Regions from separate parts of the Streptomyces sp. NPDC025273 genome, predicted to be linked through region 1. Evidence: riboswitches for the same ligand, from Rfam matches in the RefSeq annotation. Region 1 holds a riboswitch; the other holds the start of a gene.
What was found. A riboswitch is a leader RNA that binds a small molecule or an ion and turns the genes downstream of it on or off. The one in region 1 is predicted to bind thiamine pyrophosphate.

Region 1 (6,954 bases):
AGGTCGTGACCGGCCGCGTAGATGTGGCAGGTGTCCAGGCAGACGCCCAGCTTCGGATGGGAGTCCAGGGCCTCGAAGTACGGGCCGAAGTCCCAGGTCCGCGAGCAGAGCGAGAAGCCCTGTCCGGCGGTCGACTCCAGCAGCAGGAACGGGTCGTCGTCATGGGTCAGCTCGTCCAGCAGCGGCCTCAGGTGCGTACGCACCTGTGCGAGGGCCTCGGCCCTCGGGCGGCCGCCGGTCGCCGACCCCGTGTGAACCACCACCCCCAGGGCGCCGATCGCCCTGGCCCGGCGCAGCGAGTGCCGCAGCGACTCGACGGACCGCTCCACGGTGGCCTCCGTGTGCGAGCCGAAATTGATCAGGTACGGGGCGTGGACGTACGCGGGGACCGACCCCGCCGCGCACTCCGCGCGGAACAGGTCGTCCTGCGCCGGATTCCCGGGCGGAGTCGCCCAGCCGCGCGGATTGGCGACGAAGACCTGCACGGCCTCCGCCGCCAGCTCCCGTGCGTGAACGAGCCCGACCTTGGCGAGTCCCCCGGCCACCGGGACATGCCCGCCCACAGGATTGCGCATGTGTACTACAGACCCTTGGTTCTGATCGTGATCGTGGAGCCTTCGGCGGCCCGCTGCCCGCCCTCGACCGACTGGCTCGCGATCGTGTCGCCGAAGGAGAGGAAGGGCCGGTCCACCTCGACCTCGAAGCCCGCCTCCTCCAGCGCGCTCCGGGCCTCGTCGACGTCCTGTCCGGTCACATCGGGGACGTCGAGCATCCGCGGCCCCTTGGAGACCGTGAGCTCGACCGTGTCGCCCTCGGCGGCCTCCTGGCCGTCGGCGGGCGTCTGCTCGGCGACGTCACCCGCGACCTCGGGCGAGCTGACCCGGCCGGGCAGCACCTTCGCCTTGAGGCCCGCCTCGTCCAGCGCGGCGGTGGCGTCCTCGACATCGAGCCCCGTGACGTCGGGGACATCGACCGGGCTGCCCTTGCTGACGACCAGCGCGACCGCGGAGCCGGCGTGACGCTCGGTGCCGACGGCGGGATCCGTACGGATCACGTCCCCCCGCACGACCTCCTCGTCGAACTCACGGGTCACCATGCCCTGCTCCAGGCCCGCCTGCTTCAGCTCGCGCCGGGCGTCGGGGACGGACAGGCCCTCGATGTCGGGCACCTTCACGATCTCCGGACCGCGCGACACCACCAGCTTCACCGCGTCGTTGCCCCGGATCCGCTCGCCCGAGCCGGGGTCGCTGCTGATCACCGTGCCGCGCTTCACCGTGTCGCTGTAGGCGTGCTCGACGCCCTTCAGGTCGAGACCGGCGTCCGAGAGACGCCCCTGTGCCGCCTTCTGGGTCTGGCCCAGAAGGGACGGGACGTGGGTGAACTGACCCGCGTTGATGTACCAGACGCCCGCGCCGAGCCCGAGCACCAGCAGGAGGGCGACGAGTGCGGCGAACATCCCCCGCCGGGGAACCGCCGCGAACCGTCCGGGCCCGCTCCGCCGCGACCGGGGCGGCAGGGGCGGCGGCATCTCCAGGCGGCTCGTGTGGTGCGCGGTGCCCTGGCCGGCCGGGATCACCCGCGGGATGACGCTCGTACGGTCCTCGGCGGCGTCGTGCACCTGCGCGAGGGCCTGCGGGGGCATCGCGTCCAACTGCTCCTCGGTGAGGGCCGCCCGCACCTCGCGGGACCTGGCCAGCAGGGCCACCGCGTCCTCGGGCCGGACCTCGGGGTCACGGGCCGTGGCGGCCGCCACCAGCCCGTCCAGCCCGGCCGCCAGGCCGGGAACGGCACCGGACGGGGCCGGCACGTCCTCGTTGAGGTGCTGGTAGATGATCTGGGCGGCGGTGCCGCCGGTGTGCGGTTTGCCGCCGGTCAGCATCTCGTACAGCACGACGCCGCAGGCGTACACATCGGAGCGGGTGTCGGCCGTACCGTGCTCGATCTGCTCGGGGGCGAGGTAGGACACCGTCCCCAGCAGCGAGCCGGTGGTGTCCGTGACGGTGCCCACCGCCCGGACGAGGCCGAAGTCCGCCACCTTCACCCGGCCGTCGTCCCCTATCAGGACGTTCTCCGGCTTCATGTCGCGGTGCACGAAGCCGGCCCGGTGCGCGGCGCCGAGCGCGGCCAGGACCGGCTCCAGGATGTCCAGCGCGGCCCGGGGCTGCAGGGCCCCCCGGTCGCGCAGGACGTCGCGCAGCGTGCACCCCGCGACGTACTCCATCGCCAGGTACACGTACGCCCCCTGGGCGCCCTGGTCGAAGACGGCCACCACGTTGGGGTGAGCGAGCCGGGCCACGGACTTGGCCTCACGGATGAAGCGCTCGACGAACGCCGCGTCCGTCGCCAGCGCGGGGTGCATCACCTTGAGGGCGAGCACCCGGTCCAGCCGGGTGTCCAGGGCCCGGTAGACCGTGGCCATACCACCGACGGCGATGCGCGCATCGATGCGGTAGCGGCCGTCGAGCAGCTGCCCGACGAGGGGGTCCTGGAGGGTCGTATCCACGCTGCGAGTCTACGAGCCGCCACGGACACGGCGGACGGCCCCGGGTGCCCCGGGGCCGTTCTGGAGCCGAGCCGTGACAGGGACACGCACGTGTGGTGACGCGGTGCGGCCACGCGGACACGGCCACGCGGACACGGACGTCAGAAGGCCGGGCGCTCCGGATCCAGCACCGCCCGGCCCCCGGCCGGCGAGGACGCCTCGGCGAAGTGGCGCCGCGGGATCCGGCCCGCCCGGTACGCCAGGCGCCCGCCGTCCACCGCGTGCCGCATCGCCGCGGCCATCAGCTCGGGCTCCTGGGCCCGGGTCACCGCCGAGGCGAGCATCACGGCGTCGCACCCCAGCTCCATCGCCAGCGCCGCGTCCGAGGCCGTCCCCGCACCGGCGTCCAGGATCACCGGTACCCCGGCCTGCTCGACGATCAGCTGGAAGTTGTGCGGATTACGGATACCGAGCCCGGAACCGATGGGGGAGCCGAGCGGCATGACCGCCGCGCACCCCACGTCCTGGAGCTTCCGGGCCAGGACCGGGTCGTCGTTGGTGTACGGCAGGACGGTGAAGCCGTCGTCGACCAGGACCTCGGCGGCGTCCAGCAGCTCGATCGGATCGGGCAGCAGGGTCCGCTCGTCCGCCACGACCTCCAGCTTGATCCAGTCGGTACCGAGCGCCTCCCGGGCCAGCCGGGCGGTCAGCACGGCCTCGCCCGCGGTGAAACAGCCCGCGGTGTTCGGCAGGACGCGGATGGAGAGCCGTTCCAGGACGGAGAGCACCGAACCCCGCACGGTCGGGTCGAGCCGGCGCATCGCCACGGTGGTCAGCTCGGTGCCCGACGCGATCAGGGAGCGCTCCAGCACGTCGAGGCTCGGCGCCCCGCCCGTTCCCATGATCAGACGGGAGGAGAGGACGGTGGAACCGAGGGTGAAGAGATCGTCGGACATGGTCAGCCTCCCTGGACCGCGGTGAGCACCTCGACACGGTCGCCGTCGGCGAGCACGGTGGCGGACCACCGGCTGCGCGGGACGACGGCCTCGTTGACCGCGGCGGCGACCCCGGAGTGGGCGGCGGTCAGGGTGGCGACCAGGGCGTCGAGCGAGGTCCCGGCGGGGACACCGCGGCGCTCCCCGTTGACGGATACGGACACGGACGTGGGCACGGGCTCAGTCATGCGGGCTGCTCCTGGGACGCGGGGGCGGGGGAGAGGGCTTCGCGGGACGGGCCGAAACGGTGCGGCGTGAAGGGGCGGGCCACCTCGGGCAGTTCGCCGGTGGTCAGCACCTGGGCCATCACCTCGCCGGTGACGGGTGTCAGCAGCACCCCGTTGCGGTGGTGGCCGGTGGCGAGATGCAGGCCGGGCAGTGCGGTCGGGCCCAGCAGCGGGGCGTTGTCCGGGGACGCGGGGCGCAGCCCGGCCCCGGTCTCCGTCAGCGGCAGCTCGGTGATGCCCGGCACCAGCTCGTGGGCGTCGCGCAGGAGTTCGTAGACCCCGCCCGCGGTGACCGTGGTGTCCCAGCCCAGCTCCTCACTGGTGGCGCCCACGACCAGCTCGCCGTTCGCGCGGGGCACGAGGTAGACGTGGCTGCCGCGCACCACGGCCCGCACGGTCCGGCTGAGGAAGGGGGCGTACGCGGGCGGCACGGCCAGCCGCAGCACCTGCCCCTTGACCGGGCGGACCGGCGGCACGACCGCCTCGGGCAGTCCTTCGAGCCGGCCGCTCAGGCTGCCGCCGGCGAGGACGACCTGACCGGCGGACGTCTCCGTACCGTCCGCCAGGACGACCCCTGTCGCACGGCCGCCCGCGACGGAGAGCCGCTGTGCCCAGACCCGGTGGAAGACCACCCCGGCCCGCTCGCACGCGGTGACCAGGGCCGAGGCCAGCCGCCGGGGATCCACCTGGTGGTCGCCGTCGACCCGCAGCCCGCCGCGCACCCCGGGGGCGAGCATCGGTTCCAGGCGGCGGCACTCACGGCCGCTGAGCCACTCGGACTCCAGCCCCGAACGCTGCTGCAGGGCGTGCAGCTCCCGCAGATGCGCCCGGTCGTCGGAGTCCAGGGCGACGGACAGCGTGCCGCAGGTGCGGAAGCCGGTCTCCTGACCCGTGGCCTCCTCCAGCTCGGCCACGAACGCCGGATAGCGCGCGGCGGAGGCGACGTTGAGGCCGAGCAGCATCTGCTCGCCGTAGTGCAGTTCGGTGACGGCGGCCAGCATTCCGGCCGCGACCCCGGCGGCCCCGCCGCCGGGGCCGGGATCGATCACCGCCGTGGACAGGCCGCGCTGGGCCGACCGCCAGGCAGTCACCAGACCGATGATTCCGCCCCCGACGACCAGGACGTCGGAGGTGTTTCCACAGCTGCGCATGGGCGTCCAGCCCCTCCCTTCGCCGGCATGACCCGGATCAGGTTCGTACGGTCGGAGGCCGGTCAGCCTCCCTCTCAGCCCGGTGCGTCCGGGCTCCCGCGAGTGCCTTACGGTGGCCAGCCTAGACCCCGCCGCCCACGGCCAGTAAGGGAGCAGCCACTGTGGCCCGTTCACTCGACGGACTCGTCCTCGCACCCGTAGCCGACCAGGCCCCCGGCCAGGTCGGCACCCGCACCCGGTTCACGTACCACGAGCAGGAGGGGCGGATCTGGGCCGAGTACGCGGGCGGTGACGTCGTCCGCGGGCATCTCGTCGGCACCCGGGACGCGGACACGCTGGACTTCCGGTACGTGCAGCTGAAGCGGGACGGAACGACCTCGGGCGGGCACTGCGTCTCGGCCGTCACGGAGCTTCCCGACGGCCGGGTGCGACTGGACGAGCGGTGGGAGTGGGAGTCCCAGGAAGGCAGCGGGACGAGCGTGGTGGAGGAGCTCCCCGCCTGACGGCGCGTCGGGTGATTAGGGTGGACGGGTGAGCGAGCAGACGCGGGACCGGACAGCGGGAGAGCGGCCACGCCGTGTCGTGATCGTCGGCGCGGGCATGGCCGGGGTGCAGACGGCCGTGGCCCTGCGTGAACGGGGCTTCACGGGCACCGTGACCCTGATCGGTGCCGAGCCGCACCAGCCGTACGACCGCCCGCCGCTGTCCAAGGCGGTCCTGCTCGGCAAGGCCGAGGACTCCGCCTTCGACATCGACTTCGAGGCACTGGACATCGCCCTGCGACTGGGCCTGGACGTGACCGGCCTGCGTGCCGCCGCGCACGAGCTGGACACTCCGGACGGGCCCGTCCCGTACGACGTCCTGGTCCTCGCCACCGGAGCCGAACCCGTCGTCCTGCCCGGCTCGCAGGGCGTGCCCGGCGTCCATCTGCTGCGCACCCTCGACGACGCCGAGCGGCTGCTGCCCGTCCTGGAGAGGCGGCACGACGTCGTGGTCGTCGGAGCCGGCTGGATCGGCGCCGAGTTCACCACCACGGCCCGCGCCGCGGGCTGCGCGGTCACCGTCGTCGAAGCCGCCGACCGCCCCCTGGCGGGCACCCTGCCCGCCGAGGTCGCCGCCCCGATGGCCGCCTGGTACGCCGAGAGCGGAGCCGAACTGCTCACCGGCACCCGGGTCGCACGCGTCGAACCGGGAGCCGTGCACCTGACGGACGGCCGGGTGATCCCCGCCGGAGCGGTGATCGTGGGCATCGGCGCCCGGCCCGCCACCGGCTGGCTGGCCGGCTCCGGCATCGCACTCGGTCCGGACGGCTCGGTCACCGCCGACGGCTCCCTGCGCACCTCGGTGCCGGACGTGTACGCGGTGGGCGACTGCGCCTCCTTCCCCTCCGCCCGCTACGGCGAGCGGCTGCTCGTCCACCACTGGGACAACGCCCTCCAGGGACCCCGGACGGTCGCCGCCGCCGTAGCCGACGGCCGGCCGCGTACGTACGACCCGGTGCCCTACTTCTGGTCCGAGCAGTTCGGCCGCTTCGTGCAGTACGCGGGCCACCACTCCGGCGCCGACACGCTGCTGTGGCGCGGCGACCCCGCCGAGGCGTCCTGGACGGTCTGCTGGCTGCGTGCGGGCGTGCTGGTGGCGGTGCTGGCCGTCGGCCGGCCGCGCGACCTCGCCCAGGGGCGCAAGCTCGTCGAGGCCGGGGCACGGATCGATCCGGTGCGTGCCGCGGACTCCTCCGTGCCGCTGAGATCTGCGACGCTCTGAGGGCACGGTGTGTCCCCGTACGGTCGGCCCGGCTACCGGCCGCCGGTCCGGGATGGCACGCTTGTCCCTGTGACCGAGATTGACGCAAAGATCGATGCTCTCGTCCCCGCATGGCTCCACCTTCCCGACATCGCGGAAATGCTCGATGTCGAGGTGACGCGTGTACGCCAGCTGGTCAAGGAGGGCCAGCTGATCGCCGTACGACGTGGTGAGAACCGGACGCTCCAGGTGCCCGCCGCCTTCATCGACGGCGACAAGGTGGTCAAGGGCCTCGCAGGGACCCTGACGCTCCTGAGGGACGACGGCTACAAGGACGAAGAGATGCTGGACTGGCT
Region 2 (6,954 bases), on a different contig from region 1:
GTGGTGTCCGGGGTGATCGCGGCCTCGGTGCTGTACACCGGCGGCCCGCGTCCCTTCGGCCCGCTCACCGCGCTCGGCGCCGTACTCGTCCTCGGCTGCACCACGGCGACGCTGCTGACCTCCGCGCTGGAGGCCAAGCAGGCCCGGGCCCGCACGGCCGAGACCCTGTGGCGTATGGGCGCTCCCGCCTCCGCCCTGCGCACCGCCACGGCCCTGCGCGCGGCAGTGCTGCTGATCGTGTTCGCCCCGCTGACCTGGGTGATCGCGGAGCTGGCGGCGCTGCCGCTGACGAGGTGACGGCCCTGTCGGCCGATGCGCCCCAGGGCCGCGTGGACCACGCGTGCGCACCCGGCGTCGTGTCAGCGCGGGCCGGCCGGGGGCAGGACCACGGTCTCCGCCGCGTCGAACGTCACGCCGACCACGGCGCCCTCCTGCGGGGTCTCTCGCAGTCCGCACTCCGCCTCCAGGGCGGGCCCGCCGCCGGGGTACAGGGTCACGGCGACATGGTGGCCCCGGAAGACGCGCGGGCCCACGGTGCAGCGCAGCCCGTCCTCCGGCCCGCCGATCCGCACCCCGGCGGGCCGCACCAGCAGCTCGCACCGGCCCCCGGGCGAACCGTCCGGCACCGGCACCTTGCCCCAGACGGTGTCGGCGGCCGTGCCGGTCACCGTCGCCTCCACCACGTTGTCGAAGCCGAGGAAACGGGCGACGAAAGCGGACGCGGGCCGCTGCCAGACCTCCAGCGGGGTGCCCGCCTGGGCGATCCGGCCCTCCCGCATCACCACCACCCGGTCGGCGAGGGCGAAGGCCTCGCCCTGGTCGTGGGTGACGGCGAGCACCGTCGTACCCAGCCGGCCGAAGAGGGTGCGGAGTTCGACGACGAGCCGTTCGCGCAGGCTCCGGTCCAGCTGTCCCAGCGGTTCGTCCAGCATCAGCAGTCTCGGGCGGGGTGCCAGCGCCCGGGCGAGGGCCACGCGCTGCTGCTCGCCGCCGGACAGGGCGGCGACCGCCCGCCGTCCGGCGCCGGGCAGGCCGACCAGGTCGAGGAGTTCGTCGGCCCTGCGGTCGCGCTCCGCGCGGGAGACCCCGCGCATCCGCAGTCCGAACGCGACATTCGCGCCGGCGTCCCGGTGCGGGAAGAGCTGATGGTCCTGGAACATCAGGCCGAGCCCGCGCCGGTGCACGGGCACCGCGGCCTGGTCGGCACCGTCCAGGAGCACCCGTCCGCCGTCCGGCCGCCGGAGCCCGGCGACGACCCGAAGCAGTGTCGACTTGCCGCTGCCGCTCGGTCCCAGGACACAGACGATCTCGTGGTCGGCGACCTCCAGGTCCACCGAGTCCAGGGCGGTCCGCTCCCCGAAGCGGACGGTGACCGACTCCAGTGCCAGCATCTCTAGAACTCCCCGGATCGGTCGGTGCGGATACGTTCGAGCAGGAGCAGCGACACCGCGCAGACGATCATCAGGATCGTGCTGAGGGCCATCGCCTGTCCGTAGTTGAGCTCGCCGGACCGTCCCAGCAGTCTCGCGACCGCCACCGGCAGGGTGGGGTTGTCGGGACGTGCGATGAACACGGTCGCGCCGAACTCGCCGAGCGACACGGCGAACGCGAAGCCGGCGGCCACCAGCAGCGCACGGCGCACCAGCGGCAGGTCGACCTCGCGCCAGGCCCGCAGCGGCGAGGCACCGAGCACCGCCGCCGCCTCCCGCAGCCGGCCGTCGACCGCCCGCAGGACGGGCAGCATGATGCGTACGACGAAGGGGACGCCCACGAGCGCCTGTGCGAGCGGTACGAGGATCCAGGACGTGCGCAGATCGAGCGGCGGTTCGTCGAGCGTGATCAGGAAGCCGAAGCCGACGGTGACCGCGGACACCCCGAGCGGCAGCATCAGCAGCGCGTCGAAGCCGCGCACCAGAGGTCCCGCCCGCCGGGTCAGGGCCGCTGCGGCGAGACCGCCGATCACGAGGGCGATGAGGGTGGCGACGACGGCGTACCGCAGCGAGTTCCCGATGGCATCGAGCGGCGGGACCAGGAAGGTGGAGCCGCTCGCCTCGGCGGACTGCAGGGCGCGGTAGAAGCCGAACCCGTGGCCGCCGGAGGTGTCCAGGGAGCGTTCCACCAGCACGCCGAGCGGCACCACGATCAACAGCAGGACGGTCAGCAGCACCCCGCCGACCAGCACCCGCTGCCCTGCGCCGCGCGGCGGGCGGGCGGTCTGTGCCGGGTCGACCAGCTTGAGCGCCGTCTCCCTGCGCCGCACGGTCCACGCGTGTGCGGCGAGGACCCCGCCGACCGCGGCGAACTGCACCAGGGTCAGCACGGCGGCCGTCGGCAGGTCCAGCAGTTGGGCGGTCTGCCGGTAGATCTCCACCTCCAGCGTGGAGTACGCGGGGCCGCCGAGGATCTGGACGACTCCGAAGGAGGTGAAGGTGAAGAGGAAGACCATCAGGGCCGCGGCTGCCACGGCCGGGGCCAGAGCGGGCAGGGTCACCCGCCGCCAGGCGGTGAGGCGTCCGGCTCCGAGCACCCGGGCGGCCTCTTCCTGGCGGGGGTCGAGCTGCGCCCACAGGCCGCCGACGGTCCGTACGACGACCGCGTAGTTGAAGAACACGTGGGCGAGCAGGATCGCCCACACCGTCGTGTCGAGCCGGACGCCCCATAGCTCGTCGAGGAACCCGCCGCGCCCCAGCACCGCCAGGAACGCCGTACCCACGACGACCGTCGGCAGGACGAACGGCACGGTCACGACGGCACGCAGCAGGTGTTTGCCGGGGAAGTCGAACCGGGCGAGGACGTAGGCGCCGGGCAACGCGATCAGCAGGGTGAGCCCGGTCGAGGCGAGGGCCTGCCAGGTCGTGAACCAGAGGACGTCCAGGATGTCCGGCCGGCTCAGCACCTCGCCGATCCGGCCGGACTGCCAGACGCCGTCCGTCCTGAGACCCCGGCCGACGATCGCGACGACGGGGTAGGCGAAGAACAGCGCGAAGAACGCGACGGGCACGGCCATCAGGCCGAACCGCACCGCGTTCCCACGCGCGTCGCCCCTGCCCCTGACCGCGGGCGGGGTGGCTACTTCACGACGAGCGAGGACCATGACTGGACCCACTGCTCACGGTTCTTGGCGATCTTCTCCGGCGCCACCGTCGCCGGCTTGCCGACGGTCTCACCGAACTTCGTGAAGAGCTCGGGCAGCTCGGCGTCCTTCGCGACCGGGTTCACGAACATGTTGAGCGGCATGTCCTCCTGGAACTGCTTGCTGATCAGGAAGTCCAGCAGCGCCTTGCCGCCCGCCTCGTTCTTCGCGCCGTCCAGCAGGCCGGCGAACTCGATCTGACGGAAGCAGGTGCCGGTGGAGACCCCGGTGGGGGCCTCGGTGGGCTGCGGTTCGGCGTACAGCACCTCGACGGGCGGGCTGGAGGCGTAGGAGACGACGAGCGGCCGGTCCGCCTTGGTCTTCCTGCCGCCCGCGGAGCCGGAGAACTCCTCGTTGTACGCCTGCTCCCAGCCGTCGACGACCTTGACCCCGTTGTCCTTCAGCTTCTTCCAGTAGTCCTGGTAGCCGGTCTCGCCGTAGGTGGCGACCGTGCCGAGGAGGAAGCCGAGGCCGGGCGAGGAGGTCGCGGCGTTCTCGGTGACGAGGAGGTTCTTGTACGCGGGCTTCAGCAGGTCCTCGAAGGACTGCGGCGGGTCGAGCTTCTTGTCCGCGAAATACTTCTTGTCATAGTTGACGCAGATGTCGCCGGTGTCCACGGGCGTGACCCGGTGCCCGGTGGCATCGAGCTGGGCGTCGGCCGCGACACGGTCGAGGCCCTTCGCCTCGTACGGCGTGAACAGACCGTTGTCCAGCGCGCGGGAGAGCAGCGTGTTGTCGACGCCGAAGAAGACGTCACCGCGCGGGGAGCCCTTGGTCAGGATCTCCTGGTTGAGCGCGGCGCCCGCGTCGCCGCTCTTCAGCACCTTGATCTTGTAACCGGTCTCCTTCGTGAACGCCTTCAGGACGGAGTCCGAGGCGTTGAAGGAGTCATGGCTGACCAGGGTGACGGTCCGGGAGCGCCCGGAGCCTTCGGGCTCGTCGTCGGAGCCGCCGCAGCCGGCGAGCACGGTGACGCCGAGCGCGGCGGCGAGCGCCGTCGCGGCGTACTTCGTGGTGGTGTTCATGTGTGATTCCTCCTGGGCGTGACCAGGAAGAGACGCGGCCCCGCCCACTCGGTGAGCGGGCAGGGCGCAACAGCTTGAGTAAGGTCCGAACTTCCTACCCGGAATGACCCGGGCGAGGTTCAGAGGGTCTGCGGCCGACCTGTCCTCGGTGCCGCACTCTCAGCGCTGTGGCGCTCCCCTGTCGGAATATGAAGTTGATTTTCGGACCAGGCTACACCGGCCGGATCAGCCCGGTGCACCGGCCGTACCGGCCCCGCGCACCGGGCTCCGCCCGGCCGGTACGGCCCGGGCCCACCGGGCCGGACCGGAGTCTCAACGCTCGGAGGCGGCGAGCTGGCCGCAGGCTCCGTCGATCTCCTGGCCGCGGGTGTCCCGGACCGTGACGGGCACACCGTGGGCGGCGATCGCCTCGACGAACGCCTTCTCGTCCTCGGGCCGCGAGGCGGTCCACTTGGAGCCGGGCGTCGGGTTCAGCGGGATCAAGTTGACATGGACCCGCTTGCCCTTGAGCAGCCGGCCCAGCCGGTCACCCCGCCAGGCCTGGTCGTTGATGTCGCGGATCAGCGCGTACTCGATGGAGATGCGGCGGCCGGACTTGTCCGCGTACTCCCACGCCGCGTCCAGGACCTCACGGACGTTCCAGCGGGTGTTGACGGGGACGAGGGTGTCGCGCAGCTCGTCGTCCGGGGCGTGCAGCGAGACGGCGAGGCGGCACTTGAAGCCCTCGTCGGCGAAGCGCAGCATGGCCGGCACCAGGCCCACCGTGGAGACGGTGATCCCGCGCTGCGAGAGTCCGAGGCCGTCCGGCTCCGGATCCGTCAGCCGTCGGATCGCCCCGACCACCCGCTTGTAGTTGGCCAGGGGCTCGCCCATGCCCATGAAGACGATGTTGGACAGCCGCGCGGGTCCGCCCGGGACCTCGCCGTCGCGCAGCGCCCGCATCCCGTCCACGATCTGGTGCACGATCTCGGCGGTCGACAGATTGCGGTCGAGGCCGGCCTGCCCGGTCGCGCAGAACGGGCAGTTCATCCCGCACCCGGCCTGCGACGAGATGCACATCGTCACCCGGTCCGGATAGCGCATGAGGACGGACTCGACGAGCGTCCCGTCGTGCAGCTTCCAGAGCGTCTTACGGGTGGTGTCCTCGTCACAGCTGATGTGGCGCACCACGGACATCAGGTCGGGGAACAGCGCCTCGGCGAGCTTGTCCCGTGAACCGGCCGGGATGTTGCTCCACTCGGCCGGCCGGTGCGCGTACCGCGCGAAGTAGTGCTGCGACAGCTGCTTGGCGCGGAAGGGCTTCTCGCCGGTCGCGGCGACTGCTTCCTTGCGCTCGTCGGGGGTGAGGTCGGCGAGGTGCCGCGGCGGCTGCTTGGCTCCGCGGGGCGCGACAAACTGGAGTTCTCCGGGCTTAGGCATGGTTCTTCAAGTGTCGCAGACATACGAGTGAGGGCCCGCCGCCCTGTGGACAACGGACCCTCACTCGAAAAACCGCAGGTCAGGCAGCATGCCCACGGAACCTGTTCAGCCGGATCCGACGAACAGCACCAGCAGCAGCCAGACGACCGGCGCGGTCGGCAGCAGTGAGTCGAGCCGGTCCATGATGCCGCCGTGGCCCGGCAGCAGCGTGCCCATGTCCTTGATGCCGAGATCCCGCTTGATCATGGACTCGCCCAGGTCGCCGAGCGTGGCGCTGGCGGCTACGGCGAGGCCCAGCAGCAGTCCCTGCCACCAGCTGCCGTCGTCGATCAGGAACTGCATGCACAGCGCACCGGCGGCCATCGCGAAGCCGATCGCGCCGAACAGGCCCTCGCGGGTCTTCCCGGGACTGATGCGAGGTGCCAGCTTGTGCGTGCCGAAGCGCCAGCCGACGGCGTACGCACCCGTGTCGGCGACCACCGTGAGCAGCAGGAAGGTCAGCACCCGCCACGAACCGTCGTCCGCGGTGAGCATCATGCTGACGAACGTCGCCAGGAACGGCACGTAGAACACGGCGAAGACACCGGCCGTGACGTCCTTGAGGTAGCCCTCCGGTGACTCCGTCATCCGCCAGACGAGGACCGCGAGAGCTGTGAGCGCCATGGCGACCCAGGCGCCCTCCGCGTCCCGCACGTAGCCGGCGACCACCATGGCGGCGCCGCCGACGGCGAGCGGCACGAGGGGGGCGTTGATCCCCTTGCGCTCCTCGAGGCGGGAGGTGAGCTCCCAGAGCCCCACCACCACCGCGAGCACGACCACGCCGACGAAGACGGCCTTCACGATGAAGAGCGACCCGGCGACGACCGCGCCGAGCCCGAGGCCTACCCCTATGGCAGCACGCAGATCACGCCCCGCACGCTTCTTGTGCGGCGGGGGCGACGGCAACGGGGTGGACATGGGCTCCTGCGGCTTCTCGTCACGGAACAGGGGGCCGCTGACACGCGCCGCGGCGTCCCTGTTCCGGTCGTCAGCGTCTCTACCTGCGTCGGGAACGTCCGGCACGATGGGCATGGGCCGAGTCTGCTGGGCGCCGTACACATCGTGAGCAGGACCCGCCGGAGCGGCCCCCATCTCGGGCGCGCCCCAGTAACCGGCTCCCTGCGGGGCGCCCCAGGAAGAGTCGTTCATCAGACCTCGAGCAGCTCGGCTTCCTTGTGCTTGAGCAGCTCGTCCACCTGCGCGACGTACTTCGCGGTGGTGTCGTCGAGCTCCTTCTCCGCGCGGCGGACCTCGTCCTCGCCGGACTCCTTGTCCTTGACGAGCTTGTCGAGCGTCTCCTTGGCCTTGCGGCGGATGGCCCGGATCGAGATCTTGGAG

Region 2: linked by a shared signal. The riboswitch ahead of AB0F38_RS26745 (thiamine ABC transporter substrate-binding protein) and the one ahead of thiO (glycine oxidase ThiO) in region 1 are both predicted to bind thiamine pyrophosphate.

What each region holds. Positions count from the first base shown of each region.
Region 1 covers NZ_JBEZYP010000001.1:934,765-941,718, forward strand. Annotated here, with positions in the region: gene AB0F38_RS04115 (deoxyribonuclease IV) at 1-575, opposite strand, end outside; gene pknB (Stk1 family PASTA domain-containing Ser/Thr kinase) at 581-2,503, opposite strand; gene AB0F38_RS04125 (thiazole synthase) at 2,644-3,438, opposite strand; gene thiS (sulfur carrier protein ThiS) at 3,441-3,665, opposite strand; gene thiO (glycine oxidase ThiO) at 3,662-4,855, opposite strand; TPP riboswitch at 4,853-4,965, opposite strand; gene AB0F38_RS04140 (hypothetical protein) at 5,017-5,358, shown strand; gene AB0F38_RS04145 (FAD-dependent oxidoreductase) at 5,387-6,619, shown strand; gene AB0F38_RS04150 (Rv2175c family DNA-binding protein) at 6,689-6,954, shown strand, end outside.
Region 2 covers NZ_JBEZYP010000020.1:37,990-44,943, forward strand. Annotated here, with positions in the region: gene AB0F38_RS26730 (hypothetical protein) at 1-297, shown strand, start outside; gene AB0F38_RS26735 (ABC transporter ATP-binding protein) at 360-1,391, opposite strand; gene AB0F38_RS26740 (iron ABC transporter permease) at 1,394-3,007, opposite strand; gene AB0F38_RS26745 (thiamine ABC transporter substrate-binding protein) at 3,070-4,158, opposite strand; TPP riboswitch at 4,232-4,348, opposite strand; gene rlmN (23S rRNA (adenine(2503)-C(2))-methyltransferase RlmN) at 4,471-5,577, opposite strand; gene AB0F38_RS26755 (phosphatidate cytidylyltransferase) at 5,683-6,765, opposite strand; gene frr (ribosome recycling factor) at 6,765-6,954, opposite strand, start outside.